One region of the Rouxiella badensis genome, then DNA from elsewhere that is predicted to be linked to it. Evidence: predicted binding sites of a transcription regulator. Region 1 holds the regulator's gene; each other region holds the start of a gene.
What was found. Region 1 encodes Fur, which represses iron uptake genes when iron is present. Its sites were predicted from a motif close to ATAATAATGAGAACNACTATCAA; they were not measured.
Positions count from the first base shown of each region.

Region 1 (3,212 bases):
CGCTTGATCTGTTCGCAGACGATCGCCGTCCGGGACGTCCAAAAACAAATCCGCTTTCTCGCGATGAACAGCTCAGGATTAACAAGCGTAATCAGCTTCGCCGTGACAAAAACAACGGTTTACGTCGCGTAGAGCTGAAGATCAATGCTGAAGCTGTGGATGCGCTAAACAAGTTGGCGGAACAACAAAATATCAGTCGTAGCGAGCTGATTGAACAGATGCTGCTGTCACATCTGAACGGTCAGGATAGCTAGTCATCGTATTCTGATGCGGGCGGGTAACTCTTTCGGTTACCCGCCGTTAGCGTTTCATCTTGTAAACTTCCGCAACAGAGCACACAAAGGCGATAACGCTTGCCTGAATTGCCCGATAAACTATTCACATCAAAAATACGGGTATGCATCCTAAACAGGTCCGCATTAACATTGGCGTCACTAAATCCGTGCTTCAACGGGGTATTCACGCAGCCTGATGCGGATGAGAATATGTTCTCTCTCCGCCGAGTTTGTTATCATCCTGCATAAATTGACTCGCACGCCGCGGACGAAAAAGCAGACTCTCTGAGTCTATTAAAGAACAAGAGGTTAGATAAGCTTATGGCAGTAGTAGGTATCTTCTTTGGTTCCGACACCGGAAACACCGAAAACATCGCAAAAATGATCCAGAAGCAGTTGGGTAAAGATGTTGCTGACGTTCAGGACATCGCCAAAAGCAGCAAAGAAGATCTGGAAAAATACGATATTCTGCTGATCGGTATCCCGACCTGGTATTACGGTGAAGCACAGTGTGACTGGGACGATTTTTTCCCAACGCTGGAAGAGATAGATTTTGAAGGCAAGCTGGTTGCGCTGTTCGGCTGCGGCGACCAGGAAGACTACGCAGAGTACTTCTGTGACGCAATGGGCACCGTACGCGATATTATTGAACCACGCGGCGCCGTGATTGTCGGACATTGGTCTACCGAAGGTTACCACTACGAAGCGTCTAAAGGCATGGCGGACGACAAGCATTTCATCGGTTTGGCTATCGACGAAGACCGTCAACCAGAGCTGACCAACGAACGTGTTGACGCCTGGGTTAAACAAATTAGTGAAGAGTTGAGCCTCGCTGAGATTATCGGTTAATCCCACACAAAGGCTAAGGCCCTGAATCATTAGGGTTAAACCTGAAAGGGCCAAACTATCACTGAAATTAACAATTTAACTCGCACAAAATTGTAACTTTCAGCTGTATCAAGGTACACTTACTGTATCTGGTTTTATTATTCCTGCCTTTTTGAGAAACAACATTCAGGCAGGAACGATTTTTGTGAACAGCCCACCGTTTTCATTAACGTGATTAGCATAGTGACAGGACTAAATCCGCATGACTGACAACAACACCGCACTGAAGAAAGCCGGCTTAAAGGTCACGCTTCCACGCTTGAAAATCCTGGAAGTGTTGCAAGCCCCGGCAGGTCATCACGTCAGTGCGGAAGATTTGTACAAAGAACTGATTGATATGGGCGAAGAAATTGGTCTTGCCACGGTTTACCGTGTCCTGAACCAGTTTGACGACGCCGGCATTGTTACCCGCCACAACTTTGAAGGCGGCAAGTCTGTATTTGAACTGACTCAGCAGCATCACCATGACCACTTGATCTGCCTCGACTGCGGTCGTGTGATCGAATTCCGCGACGAATACATCGAAGCGCGTCAGCGTGAAATTGCAAAAACCCACGGCATCAAATTAACCAACCACAGCCTCTATCTTTACGGCCACTGCGAAGCAGGCAACTGTATTGAAGACGAAACGCTGCACGGTAAAGGCTAATACCTTGCCCAAGTTCTGTCTCTCAGGGATAAGAGCAGAGCTGGAAATAAAATGACCGCTGAAAAGCGGTTTTTTTATGCCTGCGGTTTAAGATTCAGGCATAAAAAAACGCAGCCAATGGCTGCGTTTTCAATTAAGTCAGCGCATCAATTATGCGACTGGCTTACTTTCCCAGTTGTCGCGCAGCCCCACGGTGCGGTTAAACACCAGGTGCTCGGCGGTAGAGTAAGTGCTGTCGGCGCAGAAGTAACCTTCACGCTCAAACTGCAGGCTCACACCAACCTCTGCATTCGCCAGGCTCGGCTCAACAAAACCGTTGGCGATGACCAGAGACTCTGGGTTGATGGTGGTCAGGAAGTCTTCCGCCTGACCCGGGTTCGCTACGCTGAACAGACGGTCATACAGGCGGAACTCAGCAGGCTTGCCTTCTGAAGCAGAAACCCAGTGGATCACACCTTTAACCTTGCGGCCATCGGCAGGATCTTTACTCAGGGTATCCACGTCATAGCGACAGAAAATCGTCGTGATATTGCCTTCGGCGTCTTTCTCGATGCGTTCTGCTTTAATCACGTAGGCATTGCGCAGGCGGACTTCTTTTCCCAGCACCAGACGCTTGTACTGCTTATTGGCCTCTTCGCGGAAGTCAGCCTGATCGATGTAAATTTCAGCGGTAAACGGCACGTCACGTGAGCCCATTTCTGGCTTGCTCGGGTGATTAGGCATTTGAACCCACTGAACCGCATCGCCGGCAAAGTTCTCGATGATCACTTTAACCGGGTTAATGACGGCCATTGCACGCGGTGCATTCTCGTTGAGGTCATCACGGATACAGGATTCCAGCGCCGCCATTTCGACGTTGTTGTCCTGCTTGGTCACGCCGATACGACGGCAGAATTCGCGAATAGACTTGGCGGTATAGCCACGGCGACGCAGACCGGAAACCGTTGGCATACGCGGGTCGTCCCAGCCTTCAACAATCTTCTCGGTCACCAGCAGGCTCAGCTTGCGCTTGGACATGATGGCGTATTCGAGGTTCAGGCGAGAGAACTCGTACTGACGCGGATGGCAAGGAATGGTGATGTTATCCAATACCCAGTCGTACAGACGGCGGTTGTCCTGGAACTCCAGCGTACACAGTGAGTGGGTGATCCCTTCCAGCGCATCGGAAATGCAGTGGGTGAAATCGTACATTGGGTAGATGCACCACTTGTTGCCAGTCTGGTGATGGTCTGCAAACTTGATGCGGTACAGTACCGGGTCACGCATCACGAAGAACGGTGACGCCATGTCAATCTTGGCGCGCAGGCACGCGGTGCCCTCGGCGAACTCGCCGTTACGCATTTTAGCAAACAGCGCGAGGTTCTCCTCGACGGTACGGTCGCGGAACGGGCTGTTTTTAC
Region 1 is NZ_CP114062.1:2,884,229-2,887,440, forward strand. It holds gene ybfE (LexA regulated protein) at 1-254, shown strand, start outside; gene fldA (flavodoxin FldA) at 597-1,124, shown strand; gene fur (ferric iron uptake transcriptional regulator) at 1,366-1,812, shown strand; gene glnS (glutamine--tRNA ligase) at 1,963-3,212, opposite strand, start outside.

Region 2 (3,212 bases), 1.5 Mb from region 1:
GCACTTTGCCGGGATGTGGTTATTCGGCATAAACGGCCTTTTTTATCTCCTGATGAACGTTGCCACCGGCCGATTACAGAAAAAATTCTTTCCGGTAACCCCGCGCGCACTGTGGGACGATCTTCTTGCCGCCGTGAAAGGCAAGCTGGCGCACAACGATTTACGTCATTACAACACGGTGCAGCGCGTTGCTTATCTGTTCGTCATGGCAGATGGCGTCCTGTTGGTGGTCTCCGGGCTGGTGGTGTGGAAATCGGTGCAGTTTCCATTATTAAGAACCTTGATGGGCGGGTTTGATGCTGCTCGCTACGTACACTTTTTTGCCATGTCAGCGATGGTCGGTTTTGTCGCCGTCCATTTAATTATGGTGATGTTGGTACCCAGAACATTACTGGCAATGCTGCGCGGACGCTGAGGCCATCATGAGAAAAAAAGACAGCAAAATCATTATTCCGAATGCCGATACGCAGGACGTGATCCATGAGGCTCAGCGCTTGATTGCTCGTAAGCTCGGGTCAACCTCCCGCCGCCATTTTTTGCGACAGGGCCTGACGCTTGGCGGGATGGTGATGCTCACGGGCTGTGATATCAGCGATAACAGCAGTGTGGAAAAGGCCTTGGTTGCAATTTCCGGCTTTAACGACAGAGTACAGGCGTGGCTCTTTGGCGCGGATCGTCTGGCACCGGAATATGCCGAATCGATGATAACTCGCCCCTTTCCTTTTAACGCCTTTTACGGCGAAGAGGAGGCTCCAGAGGTGGATGCCCAGACTTACCGTCTGCAGATAGCGGGCAATGTATTGGACAAATCCAGTTGGTCGCTGACTCAACTTTATCAGATGGCTCAGGTCAGCCAGATAACCCGTCATATCTGTGTAGAAGGCTGGAGCGCAGTCGGTAAGTGGGGAGGGGTTCCATTTTCAACTTTCTTGAAGCTGGTCGGTGCGGATCTCAATGCTAAATACGTGAGCTTCAAATGCGCTGATGACTATTACACCAGCATTGATATGGCGACTGCGCTGCATCCCCAAACGTTGCTGGCATTGACTTATGACGGTCAGATTTTGCCGCGTCAGTATGGCTTCCCTATGAAATTAAGAATGCCGACCAAGCTTGGCTACAAGAATCCAAAACATATCAAGGTGATTGAGGTGACTAACGCCTATCCCGGCGGATATTGGGAGGATCAGGGGTACAACTGGTTTGGCGGTAGCTAAAGACGAATTCTGAATGACCCTGCACACTCCGTGCATTTTCTTACCTTAGAAGGAAATACTATGAAAAAGTTAATCGCTGTTTTGATCTCTTCAACATTGATGTTGGGCATGATGGGCGCACACGCTGAGGATGCGATGAAAAAGCCAGTGGTCAAGAAAGACAGTATGGGGATGTCTAAAGACGCGATGTCTAAGGATTCTATGTCCAAAGATTCTATGTCCAAAGATTCGATGTCTAAAGGCAAGATGAAGAAAGATGAAATGAAGAAAAAATCTGCGATGAGCCAATAGGTTCGCCTCGACTGACTCCGTGTGTTTGGTACGCGGAGTCAGAATTAAGCCTAACAATATCCCCTCAAAAACTAACACTGCCAGCAAGTTACCCGCGTTAGCGTCAATCCTGCACAAAACATCACGCCGTTATTTTCATGGTTGGTTACACGCTATTGCAAATGAAAATAATTATCAATACTATTCTCTGTACCGTTTAATGTTTTTGAATCATAACAAGAGTAATTGTTTTGAAACCAGATTGTTTAGACAGGCTGTCGACATCAGCGAGCGAAACGCTGTTAAACAGCAAGCATGCAGGGAGCAGCGGTTGGTGGCTGGAAGTCGCTCGACGGGGTACGCCCTGGATAGAGCCCTCCGGTGAGGGGCGATGCAAAGTCACCTTCTTCTGGCGCGATCCGCAGGGGAGTGAATTTACCTCCGCCTACAAACGGGTCTGGATCAACATTAACTGTCTTACCGATCACCATCAGTCATCGCCGCCTCAAAGCCTACAGCGCCTGAGTGGAACCGACGTCTGGCACTGGCAAATCGAACTGAAATCCGACTGGCGCGGCAGCTACAGCTTTATCCCGAGCGTCGAGGACCGCGGTGTTCCCGATGATGCAGAAGATGCGTTCGGCCGTATGTTTGCGGTGCGCAGCTGGTGGAGAAGCATTTTTGCCAGCGCGAGCCATGATCTACTGAATCCAACTCGCAGCTGGCCCGGTGCGAAGGGCCACGCGCTTTCCGGCGTAAGCCTGCCGGATGCACCTGCCCAGCCTGCCTGGCAAGATTTTGACTGTTACGCCACCTCCAGCGGACTCTGTATGCCCGCACCGCCAGCTAAAATACAGCGTTATCAGTGGAATAGCTCTCGTCTTGGCAATGAGCGCAAGGTGTGGATCTATACCACCGGTGAAAGTGAGAACCCCGCATCGCGCCCGTTGGCTATCCTGCTCGACGGCCAATTCTGGTCGCAGAAAATGCCGATTTGGGAACCGCTGATGCAGCAAACGGCGCAGGGAAAATTGCCCGAAGCGGTGTACGTGCTGATTGAGGCGATCGACACCCAGCACCGCAGCGAAGAGCTCACCTGCAACCCTGATTTCTGGTTAGCCGTGCAGGAAGAGCTGCTGCCGGAGGTCGCGAGCCTGGCGCCTCATACGCGCAGCCCGTCCAAAACCGTAGTCGCAGGGCAAAGCTTTGGCGGGCTGTCGTCGCTGTACGCCGCGCTTCACTGGCCGCAACGCTTTGGCTGCGTGCTGGCACAGTCCGGCTCATTTTGGTGGCCGCGTCGCGATATGCTGCAGCGCCACACGGTGCCCGAAGACGCCTGCTGGCTGCCAAAACAGGTGCAGCAGGGACTGGGGCAGAACGCCGCACTCAGAATATTTATGGAGGCCGGTAGGCATGAAGGCCTGATTCATCAGGTGAACGACAGCCTGGTCAACATTCTGCAGGACTCCAATCACAGCGTGCATTACCGCATCGTTGAAGGCGGACACGACGCGCTGTGCTGGCGCGGTGGATTGGTTGACGGCCTGCAGGCGCTTTGGGCCGAGAAATTCATCGCTCGTCAGCCCTCTCTCTCTTTTTCATTAAATTCAATCAAGTCAGGAGCTCAGCATGGAAAAGCTTAACCCCTTCGATGACGAAAATCAGCGCAGTCTGATCCTGGAAAACGAGGAGAAGCAGTTCAGCCTGTGGCCGGATTTCAGCGAA
Region 2 is NZ_CP114062.1:4,426,091-4,429,302, forward strand. It holds gene O1V65_RS20470 (cytochrome b/b6 domain-containing protein) at 1-415, shown strand, start outside; gene O1V65_RS20475 (molybdopterin-dependent oxidoreductase) at 423-1,217, shown strand; gene O1V65_RS20480 (pentapeptide MXKDX repeat protein) at 1,278-1,508, shown strand; gene fes (enterochelin esterase) at 1,739-3,130, shown strand; gene O1V65_RS20490 (MbtH family protein) at 3,117-3,212, shown strand, end outside.
Region 2: fes (enterochelin esterase) is a predicted target of Fur. The motif match lies at 1,670-1,692, and genes of this name have one in related genera.

Region 3 (3,212 bases), 1.5 Mb from region 1:
CAAAGGTCGTGCATCTTACTCCATGGAATTCCTGAAGTATGATGACGCGCCAAGCAACGTTGCACAGGCCGTAATCGAAGCCCGTGGTAAATAAGCCTAGGTTTTTAACACAATGATCCCGTGCTCTCTCCTTGAGGGGAGAGCACAATAGTAAGGAATATATCCGTGTCTAAAGAAAAATTTGAACGTTCCAAACCGCACGTCAACGTTGGTACTATCGGCCACGTTGACCACGGTAAAACTACCCTGACTGCTGCTATCACCACCGTTCTGGCTAAAACCTACGGCGGTTCTGCTCGTGCATTCGACCAGATCGATAACGCACCAGAAGAAAAAGCACGTGGTATCACCATCAACACTTCCCACGTTGAGTATGACACCCCATCACGTCACTACGCGCACGTTGACTGCCCAGGGCACGCCGACTACGTTAAAAACATGATCACCGGTGCTGCTCAGATGGACGGCGCTATCCTGGTTGTTGCTGCGACTGATGGCCCTATGCCACAGACTCGTGAGCACATCCTGCTGGGTCGTCAGGTTGGCGTTCCTTTCATCATCGTATTCATGAACAAATGTGACATGGTTGATGATGAAGAGCTGCTGGAACTGGTAGAAATGGAAGTTCGTGAACTTCTGTCTGCTTATGACTTCCCTGGTGATGACCTGCCAGTTGTTCGTGGTTCAGCGCTGAAAGCACTGGAAGGCGAGCCAGAGTGGGAAGCTAAAATCATCGAACTGGCTGGTTTCCTGGATTCTTACATCCCAGAACCAGAGCGCGCTATCGACAAGCCGTTCCTGCTGCCAATCGAAGACGTATTCTCCATCTCCGGTCGTGGTACCGTTGTTACCGGTCGTGTTGAGCGCGGTATCGTTAAAGTTGGTGAAGAAGTTGAAATCGTGGGTATCAAGGACACTGTTAAGTCTACTTGTACTGGCGTTGAAATGTTCCGTAAACTGCTGGACGAAGGTCGTGCAGGCGAGAACGTTGGTGTTCTGCTGCGTGGTATCAAGCGTGAAGACATCGAACGTGGTCAGGTTCTGGCTAAACCAGGTTCAATCAAACCACACACCAAATTTGACTCAGAAGTTTATATCCTGAGCAAAGATGAAGGCGGTCGTCATACTCCGTTCTTCAAAGGCTACCGTCCACAGTTCTACTTCCGTACAACTGACGTGACCGGTACCATCGAACTGCCAGAAGGCGTTGAGATGGTAATGCCTGGTGACAACGTGAACATGGTTGTTACCCTGATCCACCCAATCGCGATGGACGACGGTCTGCGTTTCGCAATCCGTGAAGGCGGCCGTACTGTAGGCGCTGGTGTTGTTGCTAAAGTTATCGCTTAATCGCTGATAAATTTAGGAATATAAAAGAGGGTGCTTAGGCACCCTTTTTTTTGCCCGTTTTCAGCAGAAGTGACAATGTAAATTTCTACAAACAGAATTGAAATAAAAACGATTCTCATTTACAGTTATGTGAATTGATTGAATATTGAGTTCCCGTATGTACGTGTGTTTGTGTAACGCAGTCACTGATAAAGTGATCCGCAAAGTCGTTCAACAGCATCAGCCACAAACGATGAAAGAGCTTCGCCAACTTTGCCCGATTGGGACTGACTGTGGTAAATGCATCAGACAAGCCAGGGAGATCTTGGTAGAGGAGCAAGATAACGCCACTTACATCATCGAGGTCGCCTGATAATTAGTAGGGGTATTTCTTTCACTCTTTGCTAAGTGGTTCTACACTCTTAGAACCTATAGCGGAGGGGATTCCTATGAAAGGCGATACCAAAATGATTTCGCACCTCAACAAGTTGCTTGGAAACGAGCTTGTTGCCATCAATCAGTATTTTCTTCACGCCAGAATGTTCAAGAACTGGGGTTTAATGCGACTTAACGGCATTGAATACCATGAATCCATCGATGAAATGAAACACGCCGATATCTACATCGAGCGTATCCTGTTCCTTGAGGGCATTCCCAATCTGCAAGATCTCGGCAAGCTTAATATCGGTGAAGACGTTGAGGAGATGCTCAAGTCTGATCTGGTGCTTGAACTCGACGGTGCCAAAGATTTACGTGAGGCCATTGCCTATGCCGATTCCATTCATGACTATGTAAGCCGCGACCTGATGATTACTATTTTGGCCGATGAAGAGCACCACATAGACTGGATAGAAACCGAGGTTGACCTGATAGGACGCGTGGGTATTCAAAATTACATTCAGACCCAGATTAAAGAAGAATCAGCAAAAGCGTCCCACTAGTCTCTCTTTACTTAATCGTTACGCAGACCATGCATAAGGGATCAGCCAGGCTGCATACTCGCTGGCTGATATAAAACTCCCCTTAGCCTTTCTCAACAGCACCTCCTCAAGCCGAAAAATCCCAGTGCCAGCATCGCTATTCTCACTGTCAGCGCAGATATCGCCCCCAAGGGAAAATACTCTAACCCAATTCAGCTACTTCACGCCGCCATTTGTAAAACTCCCGTAGCTGCGGTCATAGATGCCGTTTATCAACCTGTGTCACTCTCGCGAGAAGGGCAGGGTGTACGAAATAAACGCACTTTATTGTCAGGAGGGGTTGCTATGTTTGGTGAGTTACGTATAATGCGCGGGCTTACCTAATCTTGGTAAGCCTAATTCGATATGAATTAGTTGTCAGACAAAATAACCGTCTGGCAAACAATACTCCCGATATGGGGGTTATGTGAAGAACGATTACACTCTCCCATCAATCGAAATGGGACCGAGGAGTAATCATTTTACGTTTAAAATAATTGGAGCTCTGGTCTCATGCAGAACCAAAGAATCCGTATCCGCCTGAAAGCGTTTGATCATCGTTTGATCGATCAATCAACTGCGGAAATCGTTGAGACCGCGAAGCGCACTGGTGCGCAAGTTCGTGGTCCAATCCCGCTGCCGACCCGCAAAGAGCGCTTTACCATTCTGATTTCTCCGCACGTCAATAAAGATGCGCGCGATCAGTATGAGATTCGCACTCACAAGCGTCTGGTTGACATCGTTGAGCCAACCGAGAAAACCGTTGATGCTCTGATGCGTCTGGATCTGGCTGCTGGTGTAGACGTGCAGATCAGCCTGGGTTAATCAGGGTCATTGAGCGATTGAGAGGTTGAAACAATGATTGGTTTAGTCGGTAAGAAAGTGGGTATGACTCGCATCTTCACAGAAGATGGTGTTTCTATC
Region 3 is NZ_CP114062.1:4,385,077-4,388,288, forward strand. It holds gene fusA (elongation factor G) at 1-94, shown strand, start outside; gene tuf (elongation factor Tu) at 166-1,350, shown strand; gene bfd (bacterioferritin-associated ferredoxin) at 1,508-1,702, shown strand; gene bfr (bacterioferritin) at 1,779-2,270, shown strand; gene rpsJ (30S ribosomal protein S10) at 2,802-3,113, shown strand; gene rplC (50S ribosomal protein L3) at 3,147-3,212, shown strand, end outside.
Region 3: bfd (bacterioferritin-associated ferredoxin) is a predicted target of Fur. The motif match lies at 1,447-1,469, and genes of this name have one in related genera.